Regions from separate parts of the Solibacillus sp. FSL H8-0538 genome, predicted to be linked through region 1. Evidence: riboswitches for the same ligand, from Rfam matches in the RefSeq annotation. Region 1 holds a riboswitch; each other region holds the start of a gene.
What was found. A riboswitch is a leader RNA that binds a small molecule or an ion and turns the genes downstream of it on or off. The one in region 1 is predicted to bind cobalamin.

Region 1 (6,376 bases):
AGGCACCTTATAAATATGAAATCGACATGCTGCGCTCAGGTGAATTTAAGCCAGAGTTAATCGATGCTATGCGCGACTAATCGTAAAAAAGTACCGAGAGATGGACTCTTGGTACTTTTTTTGATTATAATTTATTTAATATTGCAATAGTTTATTTCATAATAATAATAAACAGAGAAAAGAGGGATTTTATTGGGGAAGAAAATAATTATGCTATTCCTAATGTTTATGCTAGCATTTTCAACGATGATTATGCCAATAGAAGCGGTAGCCTCAAGCATTATGGATAAGGCGGTTACAAAAAATCTAGGGTCTTCTAGTGTGACGGTTTCATTACGTTCTTTACAAACAGGCAAAGTATTATATGAGCAAGGCGGTAATACTGCGATGAAACCAGCTTCCACATTAAAATTATTAACAGGTAGTGCGGCACTAGCAAAACTAGGGGAAGAATACCGTTTTAAAACGGAATTTTACATTGATGGAACAGTTGAGGATACGGTTTTAAATGGTGATATATACATAAAAGGGAGTGGAGACCCGACGCTTCAAAAGGATGATTTTCTACAGTTTTCTAAAGTGTTAAAACATGAAGGGATTCGCACAATTAACGGCCATATATACGGGGATGATAGTGCATTCTCGGGTTCGACATTAACACCGGGTATTGTAGCAAAAGAAGAAACGTATTACTTTGCGGCACGGACTTCGGCTTTAACGATGTCACCGAATAGTGATTATGACGCAAGTACACTTATTATTACGGCCATGTCAACAAAAGTAGGGAAAACAGTAAGCTACGAAGCAATTCCAAATTTAAGCGGGATGAAAGTCATTAATCAAGCGAAAACCGTAGCTAAAGGATTAAAAAACACGATCTCAATTAAACGTAAGTACAACTCAAATGAAATCGTCATTTCAGGTAATTTACCTTTAGGAAGTTCAACAAAGGAATGGGTAACCTTCCAAAACCCGACGATCAATACATTACATTCAGCCAAGTTTATTTTAGAAGGAGCTGGATTGAAATTCCGTTCCAATTCTACTGTGAGTCAGAAAGAAGTACCGAAACAAGCAAATAAAATTTATACGAAAAACTCGTTAACATTAAAAGCGCTTTATCCAACATTTATTAAATTAAGCAATAACAGCATTGCAGATATTTTAGTGAAGGCAATGGGGCGCGAAGTATATGGTGTTGGCGATACAGCGACAGGATTAAAGGTAGTGAGTGATTATGGTACATCAATCGGCCTAGCAATGAACAAGTGGTCGATAGAGGATGGTTCTGGAATGTCTCACCAAAATCGGGTATCAGCGAATAATCAAACATTATTATTAGTAAATATGCGAAACGAAGAAATTTATCCGGTATTTTCTAAAGGGCTTCCAGTTGGTGGAATAAAGGATCGTTTAGTTGGAGGCAGCTTACGCAATCGTTTTACAGCGACGGCATTACGGGGGCGAGTTGTGGCAAAAACGGGCTCGATTACGAATGTTTATACATTAGCAGGTTATGTAACAGCGAAAAGCGGTCGCACCTTTGCATTCTCGATAATGGCAGATAATAAAAATCCAACAATTATTAAGTCAATGGACCGCGTCGTCGAATCGATTATTACGAATTATTAATGAGAAAACAGCAAATTCATGCCTAGAGTTTACTGTTTTATAGTAGAAGCGCCGGCATATTGCTCCGGCGCTTTTCTTTTTTTAAGTGATATAATCTATTATAGAAGTAGTCGTTGTAATCGTTTAAGGCGGTCTTCACCGATAATTCCGTTTGCACGAACAAATACGTCTTCTGGTATGCCAGTAAATAGCCAAGTAACGGAGGCATTCTGAAATAATTTTCGCAGTTTCTTGATTTCCTTTAGCGAAAAACTAAGTCCTTCTCCCTGGGCAAATTTTTGTAATTCCTCATCTGACATCGTCTGTAAATTTTCTAACCATTCTAATTTATTCAAATTCGCATCCTTTCAAGTTGATTTCCTTTACAAAGCATTTAAAGTAAACTATACTAACAAATTGTAAATCGTAATGATTTTGAATTGGAAAGAAGAGAAACGAATGAAAAAAACTTTAATTGAACTGAAAAATGTGTCGTTTCAATATGACTATACGCAAGTGTTGAAAAATATCTCATTCCGTGTGGAAGAGGGAGACTTTCTTGCTTTACTTGGCCCGAATGGTTCGGGCAAATCCACATTACTAAAATTAATTTTAGGGTTATTAAAGCCGATGTCAGGTGAAATTCACCTTTTTGAAGAAAATGCGAATATGTTTAAAAACCGTGAATTGATTGGCTATGTGTCGCAAAAATCGAATGCTTTTAACTCCGGCTTCCCAGCAACTGTGGAGGAAGTTGTGAAAAGCGGCCTCACGAAAAAAGTCGGGCTATTTAAACTTATGCCAAAAGACGCCAATGAACGAGTGCATATAGCCTTGCAATCTGTGGGCATGGCGCAATTTGCGAAGCGCAATATTGGTCAGCTATCAGGTGGTCAGCAACAGCGTGTGTTTATTGCACGTGCGCTTGTGGCAGAACCAAAGCTGCTCATATTAGATGAGCCGACTGTTGGGATTGACCATGAAAATGTGCAGGCGTTTTATGATATGCTAGCGCATTTAAATGCGGAACATAATATGACGATGATTATAGTAACACATGATGTAGACACGGTATCAAATCGCATTAGCCATGTTGCTTGTTTAAATCAAACGATTCATTTCCACGGCTATAAAAATGACTTTGACTCGATTTCGCAAAATGAGTTAGATGCTTGGTATGGTCACGCCGTAAGAAAGATTCACTAAAGAGGAGAAGGCAAACATGATTGAAGCAATACTAAACTATGAATTTTTACAAAACGCCTTTTTCTCAGGGCTTATTATTGGAGTGATCGCACCGCTGTTAGGTGTATTTATCGTTGTACGAAGACTGTCGCTTATTGCGGATGCACTATCACATGTGACACTTGCTGGAATTGCCGGGAGTCTGTATTTAAGTCAGTCCGTAACAGCACTTGCGCTACTAAATCCGATATATTTAGGAATTATTGCATCTGTGAGTGGCTCCATTTTAATTGAACGCTTGCGCCGTCTTTATAAGCATTATGAGGAGCTTGCGATTCCAATTATTATGTCGGGCGGAATTGGCCTTAGTGCGATTTTTATTTCGCTTGCGAGTGGTTTTAGTACAGATCTAATGAGTTATCTATTTGGTTCGGTGTCAGCTGTGTCACGCCAAGATTTATGGGTCGTTGTTGCCATTGCTGTTGTCGTAATCATATTTTTATTCTTCTTCTTTAAGGAATTATTTGTGCTATCATTTGATGAAGAATATGCGAAGGCGAGCGGACTTCCAGCAAAATGGATCCATTTATTATTTATGGTTGTTGTTGCACTTGTGATTGCAGCAAGTATGCGGATTGTAGGAATTTTACTTGTGTCTAGTTTAATGACATTACCAGTAGCGGCTGCAATGCGCATTGCGAATGGTTTTAAAGAAGCGATTATTTATGCCATTTTATTCGGAGAGCTATCAGTATTGGTTGGCTTAGTTAGTGCGTTTTATTTAAATTTAGCACCAGGCGGAACAATCGTTGTCACGTCAATTCTCATATTATTAATTGTTATTGTAGCGAAACAAGTGTTGCTTAAATTATCAGCGAAAAAGGAAGGGGAACAAGTACTGTGAATTCAACGCGCGCGTGGGAAATATTAAAGGATAACGGCTATAAAAAAACAGATAAACGAGAGCTCATTTTAGACATGTTTTCGAATACTGAAAAATATTTGACTGCACGTGACTTACTAACAGTATTGAAAAAAGACTTTCCTGGTATGAGCTTTGACACAATTTACCGTAACCTTTCCACATTTGTTGATTTGGGGATTTTAGAAGAAACAGAATTAAATGGTGAGCGTAATTTCCGCATGCATTGTGAATCAGATCACCATCATCATCACTTTATTTGCAGTGATTGTGGGAATGTCAAAGAATTATCCATTTGTCCCATGGAAATGCTAGGCGAGAAATTACCTGGCTACGAAGTTGAGGCACATAAATTCGAAATTTATGGTAAGTGCCCGAATTGTATCTAATTATGAATATGGTATTATAGCTTTCATGTAATAAATAGTATAAAATAAAGCTGAATTTTAAATTTTTTAGGATTTATCTATAAATTCACAAAATACTATGATACATTGTTATTCAAGTGAATAAGTTTGCAGGGGAAAGATGCATTATGCATAAATGGGAATTCGGTGAAAATCCGAAGCTATGTCCGTAACTGTAAGCGCTGATGAACATGAACATATTGCCACTATCAAATGGATGGGAAGGCGTTCATAAGTAAAGTGAAGCGCAAGCCAGGAGACCAATCTTTTTCTGAACGTAACAACGCTCTTCGGAATTAAAGAGAATGTACGGCGATTTAGTAGAGTTTTTTTGACAATCTATTTAGTATGCCATCCATTCTTGGGTGGCTTTTTTTGTGGTTAAGAAAGCCCCATTTTCATGGCCACCTAATAAAAGAATCATCCCGCTTTACTTTTGGATGAGAAGTATCTTTGTAATTTTCCGAAGGCTTTTATTATTCATGGAATTCATTAGGAGGAGCGCTATTTATGAAGAAAGACATCCGATACTCTTGCTATCCGTTTATGCGTGAAAAAATTAGCTTAGTAGATTTTGAAATTCGCACAGATTCACTAACAACACGTATTGGGGCCGTATTACCAACGCTTCTTGATGATGAAACAGCTCAAGTTGTACTGGACGATTTACGTATCATTCATCCAATGGCCTATGATGTTAATGGGTCCGTACGCGGTAAGCTAGCTGTAACAGAGGAGGACTTAAGCTGGTTAAGCGCACGTTATGATTTTTATGTTAGCCATGTGGAAGGCACGATTCAGCAGTTCTTATTACCACAAGGAGTTGAAAGCGCGGCTCGTCTTCATATTTGTCGAAGCGAAGCGAAGAAATCTTACCGCGCCTTACATAAAGTAAGCTTGGAACGTGAAGTACCTGAAATTTTATTTGATTACTTAGGCTTACTAGCAAATGTATTTTTTGTTATGGCAGTGTACATGAACAAGCAGCATGATCACGCAGAAATTCCATTTGAAAGTAAATCGTACCCAACGAAAAAACGAAAAGAGGAACAATAATGAAATTTAAACTGAAATGGTTAGCGCCACTTGCAGCAACACTACTTTTAGTAGCATGCTCAGACGATAAAGAAACGTTAGAACTATCTCCTAAAGAAGGAAAAACGGAAGATGTGGTTGAAGAAGCAGGTCCTTATAAAGTAGTAGATGATCGTGGTGTGGAAGTAACATTTGACGAAGTACCAGAAACAATTGTCTCGCTACAACCTAGTAGTACAGAAATTTTATTCTCACTAGGTGTAGGGGATAAAATCATTGGTGCTACAGAATACGATACTTACCCAGCTGAAGCATTAGAAATCGAGCGTGTGTCTACATCTGTAACAATTGATGCTGAACGTGTTGTAGAATTAAATCCAGACGTAGTAATCGCTTATTCGAATGCTGATGAGGCTCAAATTACCCAGCTTGAAGATGCGGGCTTAAAAGTATTTATGATTCAATCTGCAGCTTCATTTGAGGATGTTTATTCAGATGTTGTGCAATTATCTGAAGTAATGGGCGTTGAAGAAACAGGCGAAAAAGTCATTGCAGATGTTCAAGCACAAATTGCAGCTGTTCAGGAAAAAACAAATACATTAGAAACAAAGAAAAAAGTATATTATGAAGTATCTCCAGCTCCAGACATTTGGACAGCAGGTAGCGAAACATTCCAGCACGAGATTTTAACAGCGGCTGGTGTAGACAACGTATTTGTTGATCAAACAGGTTGGTTAAGTGTTACGGAAGAAGACGTAATAACACGTAGCCCAGAAACAATTCTAACACCCGCTACGTATTTAGACGACGCTGTAGGTGAAATTTTATCACGTGCAGGTTGGGATACAATTCAAGCAGTAACTAATAAAGAAGTTTACTTAGTAGATGGTGATGTGTTATCCCGTCCTGCAACACGTATTGGTGAAGCAGTAGAACTTGTTGCACAAACGGTATATCCAGATTTATTTAAATAACACGAAAAGAGCAAGCTCGGGCCATGAGTTTGCTCTTTTAGTCATTAAAGGTGGTGACGTGAAATGGGAAAGCTAACCTTTATTACTGGAGGGGTACGAAGCGGAAAAAGTGCCTTTGCCGAACGCCTCGTTGAACAGTTAGGGTACCGAAAAGAGTGTATTTATATTGCTACCGGTGTAGCATTTGATCAGGAAATGCAAAAACGGATTGAACGCCATCAACAAGATCGTAATCAAGGACC
Region 2 (6,376 bases), 2.2 Mb from region 1:
AGGTCGTCGTTGTTGAATAATCCTTGCGCATCACCAAAATAAGCAATTTGACCTTCATCAAACACGATAAATAAATCCGCCCATTCATATGCGAGCTGAATATCATGCGTCGAGAGCAGGAACGTGCGCTCATTATTTTCGAGCTGGCGTAAATAGCCAAGCATTTGGGTTGTAAAATAGTTATCCAACCCCCCAGTAGGCTCATCTAATAATAAAAGATTTGGCTCCATCGCGTACACTCCGGCAATAGATACCCGTTTTTTTTGCCCACCACTTAAAAAATGAATCGGACGATACTGCAATGGTTCAAGCTGTGTTAACGCAATCGCTTTTGCCGTTGTTTCTTCTACTTTTTCGTAAGACCAGCCTAAATTACTCGGTCCAATGGCGATGTCCTGCTTTACAGTGCCTGCAAAAAGTTGATTGTCGGCATTTTGGAAGACAATGCCAATTTGCTGCCTTAATGCTTTTAATGCTTTTTTTGAATATTGTACTTTTTCGTTTTGAAAAAGCAGTTGGCCAGAAGTTGGTTTGATCAGTCCCATCAACAGTTGAAAAAAGGTCGATTTGCCAGAGCCATTTTTACCAACGACCGCAATTTTCGCATTTTGTGGAATGGTAATCGTAATATTTTGAATGGCTTTTGTGCCGTCTGGATACGCATAGCTCACATTTTGCAAGCAGAAATAAGGTTGGTTCATGTCGTTTTCTCCTATAAAGTGGCGATGTACAAAAGAACGAATACATAACAAAGCATGTAGAGCCAATTGTATAGATTCAATATTTTTTGCTCATCGAAATAAATCGGGACTTCATATTGATTGCCGCAACGTGCCTCGATTGCTATCGATAAAGCATGGCTGCGGTAAAGGACATCTTGAAATAGAGACGTCACTAAAATCGCCAATGATTGAAACGATTTTTTCAACGAATGGTACCCGAGGCGCGCATTTTGAGCAATATAAATTTGGTGCGCACTGTTTAAAAAAATAAAAATAAACTGATAAGTAAGTTCAATGAGTTCAATCAGTAAAATGGGAACACGGCATTTTCTAAGGACGGTGCAAATCTCATTAATAGATGTTGTTAATATTAGGAAATACAAACAGCTAATAGAACCAATCGCCGTAATGATTAAGTGTACGGCAGTGTCTAAACTAGAGTGAGAAATAAAAATATTAAAATAAAAAATGTCGGTATACCAGATGATGGTTGTCAGTTGCCCAATATCCGTTGTGAAGGAAAATAAAACACTAACGGCGCTCGTTGTAATAAAAAAAATGGGCGTTACTAATAATTTGCAATAATACTGTACCGGAATTTTTGCTGCGAAAATGATCATACCACTCATGGAAAAAAATATAAACGTTGTCACGAGTGGCTGCTTAACTAGTAATAGAACGAGTAGTGAACTAAGTGCAAATATCATTTTTTCTAAAGGGTGTACATTTCTGAGTTGATTAATATAAGCATATTTGTCGATTAACAGCATACAAATTTACTCATTTCTTTGCTTTTGGTAACGCCCTCGCATGAGACCGATAAAGTAGCCGATAAATCCAGCCCCAATGGCAGCTTGCAATACAAATAATAAGCTTTCAATTTCACCACTTGGCGGTTCCCAAAATGATTCAAACCAAGGTTCATAGGAAGTATTAATTTCAGTAATTGCTACCTCTGCCTCCCCGTCAGCTCCCCCAAACTCTGCATCCTTTTGAATAAACAAAGGAATAATGGCTAACAACACAACAATCGCTAATAACAATAAATTTTTCTTTAGCATATTTAAGCCTCCTTTATTTTAAAAATTTTTAACATCGTTAATTCACGTACATTGTATTTTTGTAAGAAATTCATAATCATAACCGTTAATAAACCTTCGCTCACAGCTAAAGGAATTTGTGTTAATGCGAAAATACCACTAAATTTCGTAAATGATTGCCAAAAACCGCCTACTTCTGATGGGAATGCTAGTGCTAGCTGGAATGAAGTTACAACATATGTACCAAGATCACCTAACATTGCAGCTAAAAATATGGCGATAGAGAATGAAAAGCCTAATTTACTTGCTAATTTATAGACACCATATACAATCATTGGACCCGCAATGGCCATTGAGAAAACATTGGCACCTAAAGTAGTTAAACCACCATGCGCTAATAGTAATGATTGGAATAGTAATACGATTGATCCGATGACGCTCATCGCAAGTGGGCCGAATAGCATCGTTCCTAAGCCAACCCCAGTTGGATGTGAACAGCTCCCTGTAACAGAAGGGATTTTTAATGCAGACAAGACGAATGCAAATGCGCCGGATAATCCAAGCAACATTTTTGTTTCAGGATGTTCTGTGATTGTTTTTCGAATAGAACGTAGACCTAAAATAAAGAAAGGTAGCGAAATTAATGACCAAAAAATGGCCCATTGTAACGGCAAGAATCCTTCCATAATGTGCATTGCGTATGCTTGTTTAGGAATAAATAGTAGTGCAATTGAAAAATAACTCAGTTTCCAAAATTGGTTTTTCATGTGCTTCCTCCTTTTTTGACGACAAAAAGTGCGCAAAAAAGCACTTTCGCTGTGGAGGGAAAGTGCATGAGAAAAAAGCTTAAAATAGCCTTTTTTCCACACCTATCCTCGTAGGTTGAAATGTTCGTAAGTCTGTTGGCAGGTCTCCTGGCTCATCATCAACACGCCTCACACCTTCCCGTTTTAAAAACAGTGGTATTTTGTGAGTTGCTCCGATTAACAGTGGCGGGACCGCGACGGATTTGCACCGTACTTCCCTTTTAAGCTAAGTTACATTAGCACCAAAAAACGATTCAATTGTCATCTTCGGCAATTAGTGTACCACCATAAAAAAAATTTGGCTATTATATTTTTTAGAACATTGAGATTTCTATGTATTTGTAATTTTAGCACGTAAAACAAAGAATTAAATTGTACTGCATACGGAAATAAAATCTTTTTATTAATGAATAGTTGTGGTATTTTAAAATAAGCATTAAATTCAGAAAACAATAAAAATATAATATAGCGAAATTATTAAGTGCTCGAAAAATTCGAGGTAAAAGGGAAACTAGTAGAATTCTAGTACAGCCCCCGCTACTGTAATAGCTGATGAAATCATGAGACCACCATGTATTTGGGAAGGTGTGAGAGTAAGGTGAAGCTTAAGTCAGGAAACCTGCTTAGTAATGTTGTGAAAATTTTTCGGAGGGAGAAATTTAGGCAAAGTAGTATACGATCATGTACTACTGTTTTTGTAGTGCTTTTTTTAATAAATGAGCTGCAAGCCTTTACTCTCTTTTTGAGAGTAAAGGCTTTTTTATTGCGTATTTTTAGGGGGAACAACAGTGCAAAAGGGGAAAATTTTCGTAGTCGGTTTTGGACCTGGAGACTATGAGCATATTACGAAACGAGCAGTAGATGCGTTAAAGCAAAGTGATTTTATTATTGGTTATAAAACGTACGTGGAATTAATAGAGCATCTTGTTACCGCTAAATCGATTGTTAGTACAGGGATGACAGAGGAAGTATCGCGTGCACAAGAAGCAGTAAGGCAGGCGGAGGCAGGAAATATTGTGTCGGTTATTTCAAGTGGCGATGCCGGCGTTTATGGAATGGCAGGGCTTGTGTATGAAGTACTTATTGAGCTTGGTTGGACGGAGAAGGATGGCATCGCGGTAGAAGTAGTACCAGGAATTTCAGCGATTAACTCTTGTGCAAGCTTACTCGGCGCACCAGTTATGCATGACTCTTGTACGATCAGCTTAAGCGACCATTTAACACCGTGGAAAATTATTGAGAAACGTATTGAAGCGGCGGCAATGGCGGATTTTGTGATTGCTTTTTATAATCCGAAAAGCGGTCGACGTACACGCCAAATTGTTGAAGCACAGCGAATTTTATTGGAATATCGTTCGCCTGCAACACCAGTCGGGCTAGTGAAAAGTGCCTACCGAGAGCGTCAAGAAATTGTAATGACGACGCTTGCAGAAATGTTAAATCATGATATTGGGATGTTAACGACAGTTGTTGTTGGGAATTCATCCACATTTTTCTACGATAATAAGATGATTACACCACGTGGCTATCAACGTAAATATACACTTGGTGAAGAAAAGCAACCCCTTCGTCCACATCAACGCTTGAAAAAAGAAGCGGAACCATGGGCAATGGATCAGGAAACGGGGGAAGCCGCGAGTGGATATGAGCAAATTTCCGTGCAAAAAATAAAAAAGCCAAAGAAATCATCGCTTGAGATGGCATCACTAGCACTTTCACTTGTGACAAAAAAGCCCATAACGTCGTCTAAAACGTATATTCAACAAAGCATTGAATCCATTTTTGAAGTGGCAGTTAGTCCAGGGGTAGCTAATAAATTTTTCACATCTGAGCAAATGCGTACACTCGCAGACATTGTAGGCGAGAACGGGACGATGGAATATACGCCTGAGCATCAAATTCATTTGAAAATTCCAACGGATGATCCACAAGCGATTGTGGATGCGCTTCGCCAGGTTGAATTTTTAGTCGCTCCAATTGGCGATGTAGTGAATATAAAGGCATGTGATTTTTGTTATGGGGAAAAGGCCGAGTCGATTCCTTATGCGGAGCAACTACAGGAGCAACTTGGTGGACTGAATTTACCTAAGCAATTACATATTGGCTTCAACGGTTGTGGTATGGCTTGTTACCGTGCAGTTTTTGATGATATTGGAATTGTCTATCGAAAAAGTAAATTTGATATTTTTCTTGGCGCGAAGCCCGTTGGACGGACAGCGCATGCAGCACAGCCGGTTGTAGAAGGATTAGAGCCGGAGCAGCTTGTATCCCTAATAACAGAAATTATTAATGAATATAAAGCAAACGCACATCCAAATGAAAGATTGTTCAAATACTTCAAGCGTGTGAAAAAGATTTTGAACTTCGACTATCAAGATATGATGACAAAAATTAAAGTCGAGCCGGCCCCGTGTGGTGATTAGGAGGAGCTTTCATGATTTTATTTTTAGCGGGCACGAGTGATGCGCGTGCATTAGCGGTTCAATTACAAAGTAAAGGGTACGAGTTACTCGCAACAGTCGTAACAGAATCAGCAGCAACGAGCTTGCAAGAAGCGGGTATTGCGCATCGAATTGGTCGCTTATCCGCAGAGGAAATGCAGGAGCTAGCAATAAGTATCGGTTGCAAGTGCATTGTAGATGCGAGTCACCCATTTGCGGAGGAAGCATCGAAGCAAGCAATGGTAGCTGCAAAAGAAGTAGGCATTCCCTATATTCGTTATGAGCGTCAGCAACAGAAACATGTACATCCACTTATTACAGAAGTGGATAGCTATGAGGCAGCTGCAAATCTTGCGTTGCAAAAAGGTGGCACGATTATGCTGACTACCGGTAGTAAAACGCTCGCAACGTTTACGAGTGTTCTACTGCAGCAAGAAGGCATACGCGTTATTGCACGCATGCTACCGAATCTTGAAAATATGGAGAAATGCCAAGCGCTTGGTGTCATGCAACGCGATATTGTGGCAATACAGGGTCCTTTTTCGCAGGAACTAAATGAAGCACTATACAAGCAGTATGGTGTCACATTGATGATTACGAAGGCAAGCGGAAAAGTAGGTTCAGTAGATGAAAAAATTGAGGCTGCACTTGATTGCGGCATTGAAACAATTGTGATTCAGCGCCCGAATATTCGTTACGGGCAGCAATTTGTAGCGTTTGAAGAAATTGAGCAAGCAATTCAACAACTATTTTAGGAGGAATATACATGAATTTTAATACAGACTTTACACCATTAACGGTAGACCCAGACAAAATTTATGATTATAGCTTTAGCATTATTAAAGAAGAAATGGGAGAGCACCATTTTACAGATGAGCAGTGGATGGTTGTACGTCGTATTATCCATGCTTCTGCAGATTTTGAATTAGGCCGTAGTGTACTGTTTACACCGGGTGCAATTGAAGCAGGGATACAATCTATTTTAGCGGGACGACATGTTGTGGCTGACGTACAAATGATCGAGAGTGGTTCAGGCCGCAAACGTTTCCAAAAGCATGGCGGGGATTTACATTGCTATATTGCAGACCCAGAAGTGTGGACGGTAGCGAAGGCACAAAATACAACACGTGCAATAATTTCTATGCAAAAAGCAGTACGTCTGCAAGAAGGTGGCATATATGCAATTGGAAATGCACCAACCGCTTTATTGGAACTTATTCGCTTAATTAAAAACGGGGAAGCAAAACCAGATTTAATTATTGGTATGCCAGTTGGTTTCGTATCCGCAGCAGAGTCAAAAGAAGAGTTAGCTAAACTAGAAGGGATTCCGTTCATTACAAATGTTGGGCGTAAAGGCGGCAGTACGG
Region 3 (6,376 bases), 1.8 Mb from region 1:
AGGCGGACGCTTTCCGTTCCATGTGCTAATAAAGTAGTACACTTTCTTTTCTAGTAAAGCACATGATTTGGTAAAGACCAATTTTTTAAATCAGTTATATTTATTTATTCGCCTTATAATTTTGTATTGCCTGTACCGTCGTTTCAAAAACACCTCGGCCGATTAACTTTCCAATTTCAGTAATAGGACCTGCATATGGCATTTCCTCACCACTTTGCGTTGCTGCAACGAGTAAACTATCCGTCGCTGTTCCGGTTGCAATTGTGCCAGTATGGGGATCTTGAATCTTTTCCTGTAAAAGCGCCTTTGTTTTCGCTTCGGTGGCAGTAATCATCGCCTGGAAAAACGCTTCATCGGACAGTTTCCCATTTATGATCACCCACGTATTAATCGTACCAATATAAGCTTCATCATTGCGCTCAAACGTCCGAGTCACATCCACTCCGTTGCCAACGCCAGCTGTTACCATAACAACAATCTCACAGCTATGCCCTTTAAATGTTCCAAGAGCAACAGTCTCTGTTGAAACAGCTGTCATCATTACAACTGTATTCGTCGGTGCAAAATTGCGTGCCTTTAAAAAGTCTAATGTCTCCTCTTTAACATGCTCAATATTATAGTATGGTGAAATGGAACGATTTATAATATTTTCATACCAGCCCATGCCTGCATTATGTACAGCTGACGATACAACCTTTAAAGGTGCGTCGGCAAGTAATTGAATATAATCTTTGGTTATAATAAAGTCTTCTTTTGTAATATGAGCGAATTTTCGCTGCTGCTCACTCGCTGGGAGTATTGTAATTTGAGGCTTTGGCATTTCCGGATGTGGATATGTAGCAACACGTGCATCATATACGGAGGCAATTTGTTCCTGCAAAATCACTTCATGTGGCATGCCGAACGCCTTCACTTGCCCATTTTCCATTAACAAAAGCTCATCACAGTACAGAGAAGCTAAATTTATGTCGTGAAATATAGACACGACCGTTAAGCCACATTCTACTACTTCTTTACGAATCATATCGAGAATTTGCTTTTGATGGGCAATATCTAAATGATTCGTTGGCTCATCTAATAATAATATAGAGGAATTTTGCGCTAGCGCCTGTGCAATAAACACGCGCTGCTGCTCGCCTCCCGACAAAAACTCTAAAAACGTATGTTCATATTTTGTTACACCCGTTTGTTCCATTGCCGTTTGTACAGCCTGCTCATCCTGTTCGGACCACGTTGAGAAAAAGCCTGTTTGATGAGGATAACGCCCAAGAGATACCGCGTCACGTACAGAGTTTGAAAATGTATTCGCATGGAGCTGTGGTAAAACTGCCATCTTCTTCGCAAGCTGCTTTACTGAATAGCTTTGCATTTCTTGCCCATCAATGAAGACATTGCCTGTCGTTGGTGTAATAATGCCACTCACAATTTTTAGTAGCGTTGATTTCCCACTACCATTTGGCCCTAATATACCGAGCACTTTCCCTTTTCCGACTTCAAACGAAACATTGTGTATGATTGGGGTTGAGCTATAGCCACCTGAAATATTTTGTACCTTTAGCAATGTTAGCCCCCCTTTGTACGCTGTTTAAAAAAGATATAAGCAAATACGGGAGCCCCGATAAATGCTGTAATAACACCAATTGGTAACTCAGTTGGTGCAATAATTGTACGTGATACTAAATCACAAATGACGAGTAAACTCGCTCCATTGAGTAACGACAGCAGTAATAAATGTCGATGATCCGCACCACAAATCATACGTACCATATGAGGAACAACTAAGCCGACGAAGCCGATTGTTCCCGATACAGCAACGGAAGCTCCTGTCAGCATCGAGCCACCTGCTAAGATCATATATTTACTCCGTTTAACGTTAACACCTAAATACTGTGCACGTTCCTCACCGTAAACCATCGCATTTAATTCACGACGATTAAACCAAATAATAATCGTCCCAATAATGACGAACGGTAAAATCATTTTCACATATGGCCAGCCGCGCATCGACACGCTTCCAAGTAACCAGCCTATAATTTCCCGCAGTTGCTCACCTGTTAATGCGACCATGAGCGAAATACACGACCCTAAAAATGAACTAAAAATGATCCCCGTTAAAATTAGCGTTTCCATTTTCATCGTACGATCCACTACACGCGCAAAGCTCATCACACAAACAATCGTTAAAACAGCTCCAATCATGCTGAAAACTGGTAAAGTAAAGGTGCCTAAAATCGGTATTGAAATACCAAAAAAGATTGTTGTGACCGCTCCAACTGATGCACCTGATGAAATCCCTAATGTATATGGATCAGCGAGTGGGTTTTTTAATAATCCTTGGAATGCTGCTCCTGCAATCGCAAGTGATGCGCCGACTAATACGGATAGTACGACTCGCGGCATACGGATTTTCCATAAAATACTGTAGGCAACCGGATCTGTTTCCTTATCCCATAACGTTGAGAGCGGAACATCAACCGACCCAAATGAAATTCCAAACCAGATGCTCATCAGCAATACAGCAAGGGAGCAACTATACGAGATGAAATACTTTTTATTCACCGAAAGCCTCTGGGTAAACTGCCTTCGCAATCGATTCGACACCTTCAGCTAAACGTGGACCTTGTCTGCTTGTTGTATCACCATCAACTAATATAACCTTCCCGTTTTTTACCGCATCCATTATCGCATAGGCTTCATTTGTGTTAATTGATTCAATATCATTTTCATATGTCACAATAATTGTATTTGGGTTACTTGCAACAAATTGCTCTGAGCTATACATCGGCCAACCGTCTGTCTCCACTGCATTTTTAACACCGATTATTTGTAGCATTTCATCGATAAACGTACCTGTACCCGCCGCATAAATATCCGGGTCTGTCCCTACTACAACAAACACTGATTTAGCTTCTAGCCCAGCTACCTTCTCTTCAATATTTGTCAGCTTTGTTTTAATATCCGCAATAATTTTTGTCGCTTCCTGTGACTTACCTGTTAATAAACCGATTTGCTCAATCGTTTCATATGTTTCATCAAAATCAACAGCATCTTTCACTACAAATACTTTTACACCTGCTGCTTCAAGCTGTGCAATCCCTTCACCCATTACATATAAACCTGATTCATGCGCGAACACGATGTCTGGTTGCAATGCAATAATTTGCTCTAAATTAAATTCTATACCACCAACGCGCTCTTTCTCTGTAACTGCCTCTGGAAAATTATCATAGTCATTCACACCAATAATTTGTTCATCTAATCCTAAACTAAATAAAATTTCTGTATTCGACGGGATTAACGAAATAATTTTCTTTGGTGCTTGTTCAATCGTTATGTCGGTCCCTTGTGCATCAGTTACAGTTACTGGGAATGCTTGCGCTACATCTTCTATTTCAGATGTTTCTTCAACTTGCAAGGAATCTTCTGCTGTATCACCGCTACATCCAACTAACATCAATACCGCTAATATTGCGCTTAACCCTAATTGCCAAAACTTCTTCATCGTAATTCCTCCTAATTTTTGCCGCAATAGAATGACCACATCTCACTCCAAAATAAGACGAGATGGTGTCTTTTGTTATATGGTTAAAAAAAGTCATACTTACTTAACCACAAAAAAAAGCCTCTCCATGGACAGAGAGACTGAGACTAGCTAATAATCGCGCAAAAAAACACTGTTAAAAGCCATCTTCCTATCCGCGTAGGTCCAACTGGTGTACGTAAAGGCAGGTCTCCTGGCTTATGCATCAAGCATTTACTGCGCCTTCCCTTTACAGTGGCATTGTACAGTAAACTAGCATTTACAGTGGCGGGACCGCATCGGAATTGCACCGACTTCCCTTTTACTTCCTACCACCGCAGCGGCAAGAACCTTTACTTTGATTATCCAATTATGTAACAGTATTTATTATAGCGGAAATCAGAAAAAAGTGTACGTATAATCCGCAAGAGTTTTCTGACAATTAAATTTGGTAATCAAATTCTTCTGGTAAAACACGTCGTAGGAATTGTTTTGTACGATCTTCTTTCGGCTTCACAAAAATTTCATGTGGTGAGCCTTCTTCTATTATGTTCCCGCCATCCATAAAGATGATGCGATTTGCTACATCACGCGCAAAGGACATTTCATGCGTCACGACTAGCATTGTCGTTCCTTCTTTGGCAATATCCTTCATGACACCTAACACTTCCCCAACAAGCTCCGGATCCAACGCCGATGTTGGTTCATCAAATAAAATAATGTCAGGATTCAACGCAACTGCGCGCGCAATCCCAACACGTTGCTGCTGCCCACCTGAAAGCTGACTTGGATACGAATCGTATTTTTCCGAAAGTCCTACTTTATTTAATGCTTCACGCGAAATTTTATACGCCTCTTCTTTGTTCATGCCGCGTCCAATAATTAGCCCTTCTGCCACATTATCAAGTGCGGTTTTATTATTAAATAAATTATAGTTTTGGAATACGAAAGCGGTTTTTTTGCGAATCGCAAGCACATCTTTCTTGGACGCATCATTCAAATTGACGTGAATCTCACCGAAATTTGCTGTTCCTTCATCTGCGCGTTCTAAAAAGTTGATGCAGCGGAGAAGCGTTGTTTTGCCTGAACCACTCGGCCCTAAAATCACGACGACATCTCCTTGATCAATCGTTAAATCTACACCCTTTAAAATTTCGTTTTTCCCAAATGATTTATGGATGTTTTTAATTTCTAACATTTGACTTCCTCCTTATGCACCTACATATTTATAACGACTCAAACGTTTTTCGTACCACTTAAATAAATATTCAACCGTCATACACACAATTAAGTACACAATAAAAATATCAATATATGCCTCTAAATAATTGTAACCAAAGTTTGCCGCTACTTTTGCTTTCAATGTGATTTCCTGCAATGAAATCGCGTATCCAAGTGACGTCGCTTTGATTAAATTTATTGTCGCTGTACATAAATTCGGCATCGCAGCTACGAGTGCTTGAGGGATAATGATGCGGCGGTACGCTTGTGGTGTCGTTAAACCAACAGAATGCGCCGCCTCTAGCTGGCCTTTATGTACCGTTTGTAAGGCAGAACGGAATACTTCGATTAAGACCGCTGCTGTATTGAACGAGAAAATAATAAACGCATACCAAAGCGGATTAATATCATAAATCGCATAGTCAATATTATATTTCTTGAAAATGCCATCTAAAATTAACGGTATACTTGCATACAGCACGAAAATTTGAATAATAACCGGTGTCCCACGAACAAAGGAAATATATATTTTTGTAAAGAAATTCAGTACCGGTATTTCATGAATTCGTGTCAGTGCTAATAAAAATCCAAGTGGTACAGCAAAAGCCATTGCCACAACTGTTACAAGGAGCGCAACAGGTACACCACTTAATGCAACAAAAAATGTATTGACTAAAAAATCCCAGTTTATAAAATTCATGTTGTGCGCCTCCTTAAGTTGTTTTTAATGGCTGCTTCCCCTTACTAAATGCTTTCTCCAGTAAAGCGAAAATTTTCTCAATTGTAATCGATAAAATCCAGTAGATCACAGCGAGTGCAATATAAATTTCTAAAGTATGTGTGCCATAATTATTTGCAATAATCAAGTTTGCTTTGCCGACGATATCAATAAATCCGATCGTATATGCAAGTGCTCCTTCTTGCAGCACCGAAATAAGTCCGTTACCAAAGTTCGGTAAGGCTACGACAAAGGCTTGCGGGAAAATAATTCGGCGATACGCTTGAAAGGGAGTTAATCCAACACTTACTGCCGCTTCAAACTGCCCTTTATCAATGGCCATATAGGATGAACGAATGACTTCAGACATCATTGCCGCAAACTGTAAGCTAAACGTAATGACAACGAAAACGCCTGTCGATACACTTTGCAGGTCTATACCGAATAGATTTTCAGAAAAGGCTGGAATGCCGTAATACACAAGAAATAATAAGACGATGGATGGCGTACAACGCATGATCGTTGTATAGCCATTCGCTAAAAACTGAAGAACTCTACTTTTACTAAGCTTCGCCGCAGCTAATAGTAAGCCTAAGAACGAACCAAAGATGACCGAAAAGGCTGCAATGTATAATGTCACCCATAAATATGGAATTAACGTTGGCAATGCAGACGAAATATACGATAAATCAAAATATTTTTCCACTCGCTACCCCACCACTCTCCACTGTATTTAAAAAGCTGCTTGAGCGCAATGACTCAAACAGCTCGCTTTGTTAACGGTTTACTGACTCTAGCACTTCAAATAAGTCTTTCCCGTAAAATTCTAAACTTAGCTTAGATAATGCATCAGTTTCTTTAATTTCAGCAATTGCTTTATCATAAGCATCTGCAAATTGTTGTTCTTTTTTATTGAA

Region 2: another riboswitch for cobalamin. It lies ahead of MHH87_RS00690 (energy-coupling factor ABC transporter permease); the one in region 1 lies ahead of MHH87_RS11215 (hypothetical protein).
Region 3: another riboswitch for cobalamin. It lies ahead of MHH87_RS02605 (ABC transporter substrate-binding protein); the one in region 1 lies ahead of MHH87_RS11215 (hypothetical protein).

What each region holds. Positions count from the first base shown of each region.
Region 1 covers NZ_JBBOPI010000001.1:2,352,062-2,358,437, reverse strand. Annotated here, with positions in the region: gene MHH87_RS11245 (deoxyribonuclease IV) at 1-80, shown strand, start outside; gene dacB (D-alanyl-D-alanine carboxypeptidase/D-alanyl-D-alanine endopeptidase) at 193-1,632, shown strand; gene MHH87_RS11235 (hypothetical protein) at 1,731-1,967, opposite strand; gene MHH87_RS11230 (metal ABC transporter ATP-binding protein) at 2,071-2,817, shown strand; gene MHH87_RS11225 (metal ABC transporter permease) at 2,834-3,700, shown strand; gene MHH87_RS11220 (Fur family transcriptional regulator) at 3,697-4,107, shown strand; cobalamin riboswitch at 4,228-4,408, shown strand; gene MHH87_RS11215 (hypothetical protein) at 4,636-5,181, shown strand; gene MHH87_RS11210 (ABC transporter substrate-binding protein) at 5,181-6,134, shown strand; gene MHH87_RS11205 (bifunctional adenosylcobinamide kinase/adenosylcobinamide-phosphate guanylyltransferase) at 6,198-6,376, shown strand, end outside.
Region 2 covers NZ_JBBOPI010000001.1:141,484-147,859, forward strand. Annotated here, with positions in the region: gene MHH87_RS00675 (energy-coupling factor ABC transporter ATP-binding protein) at 1-701, opposite strand, end outside; gene cbiQ (cobalt ECF transporter T component CbiQ) at 713-1,492, opposite strand; gene MHH87_RS00685 (energy-coupling factor ABC transporter substrate-binding protein) at 1,499-1,783, opposite strand; gene MHH87_RS00690 (energy-coupling factor ABC transporter permease) at 1,786-2,529, opposite strand; cobalamin riboswitch at 2,650-2,830, opposite strand; cobalamin riboswitch at 3,031-3,209, shown strand; gene cobJ (precorrin-3B C(17)-methyltransferase) at 3,357-4,991, shown strand; gene cobK (precorrin-6A reductase) at 5,003-5,764, shown strand; gene MHH87_RS00705 (precorrin-8X methylmutase) at 5,776-6,376, shown strand, end outside.
Region 3 covers NZ_JBBOPI010000001.1:550,268-556,643, reverse strand. Annotated here, with positions in the region: gene MHH87_RS02615 (adenosylcobinamide amidohydrolase) at 101-1,561, opposite strand; gene MHH87_RS02610 (FecCD family ABC transporter permease) at 1,564-2,559, opposite strand; gene MHH87_RS02605 (ABC transporter substrate-binding protein) at 2,552-3,502, opposite strand; cobalamin riboswitch at 3,708-3,890, opposite strand; gene MHH87_RS02600 (amino acid ABC transporter ATP-binding protein) at 3,963-4,718, opposite strand; gene MHH87_RS02595 (amino acid ABC transporter permease) at 4,731-5,441, opposite strand; gene MHH87_RS02590 (amino acid ABC transporter permease) at 5,455-6,165, opposite strand; gene MHH87_RS02585 (transporter substrate-binding domain-containing protein) at 6,236-6,376, opposite strand, start outside.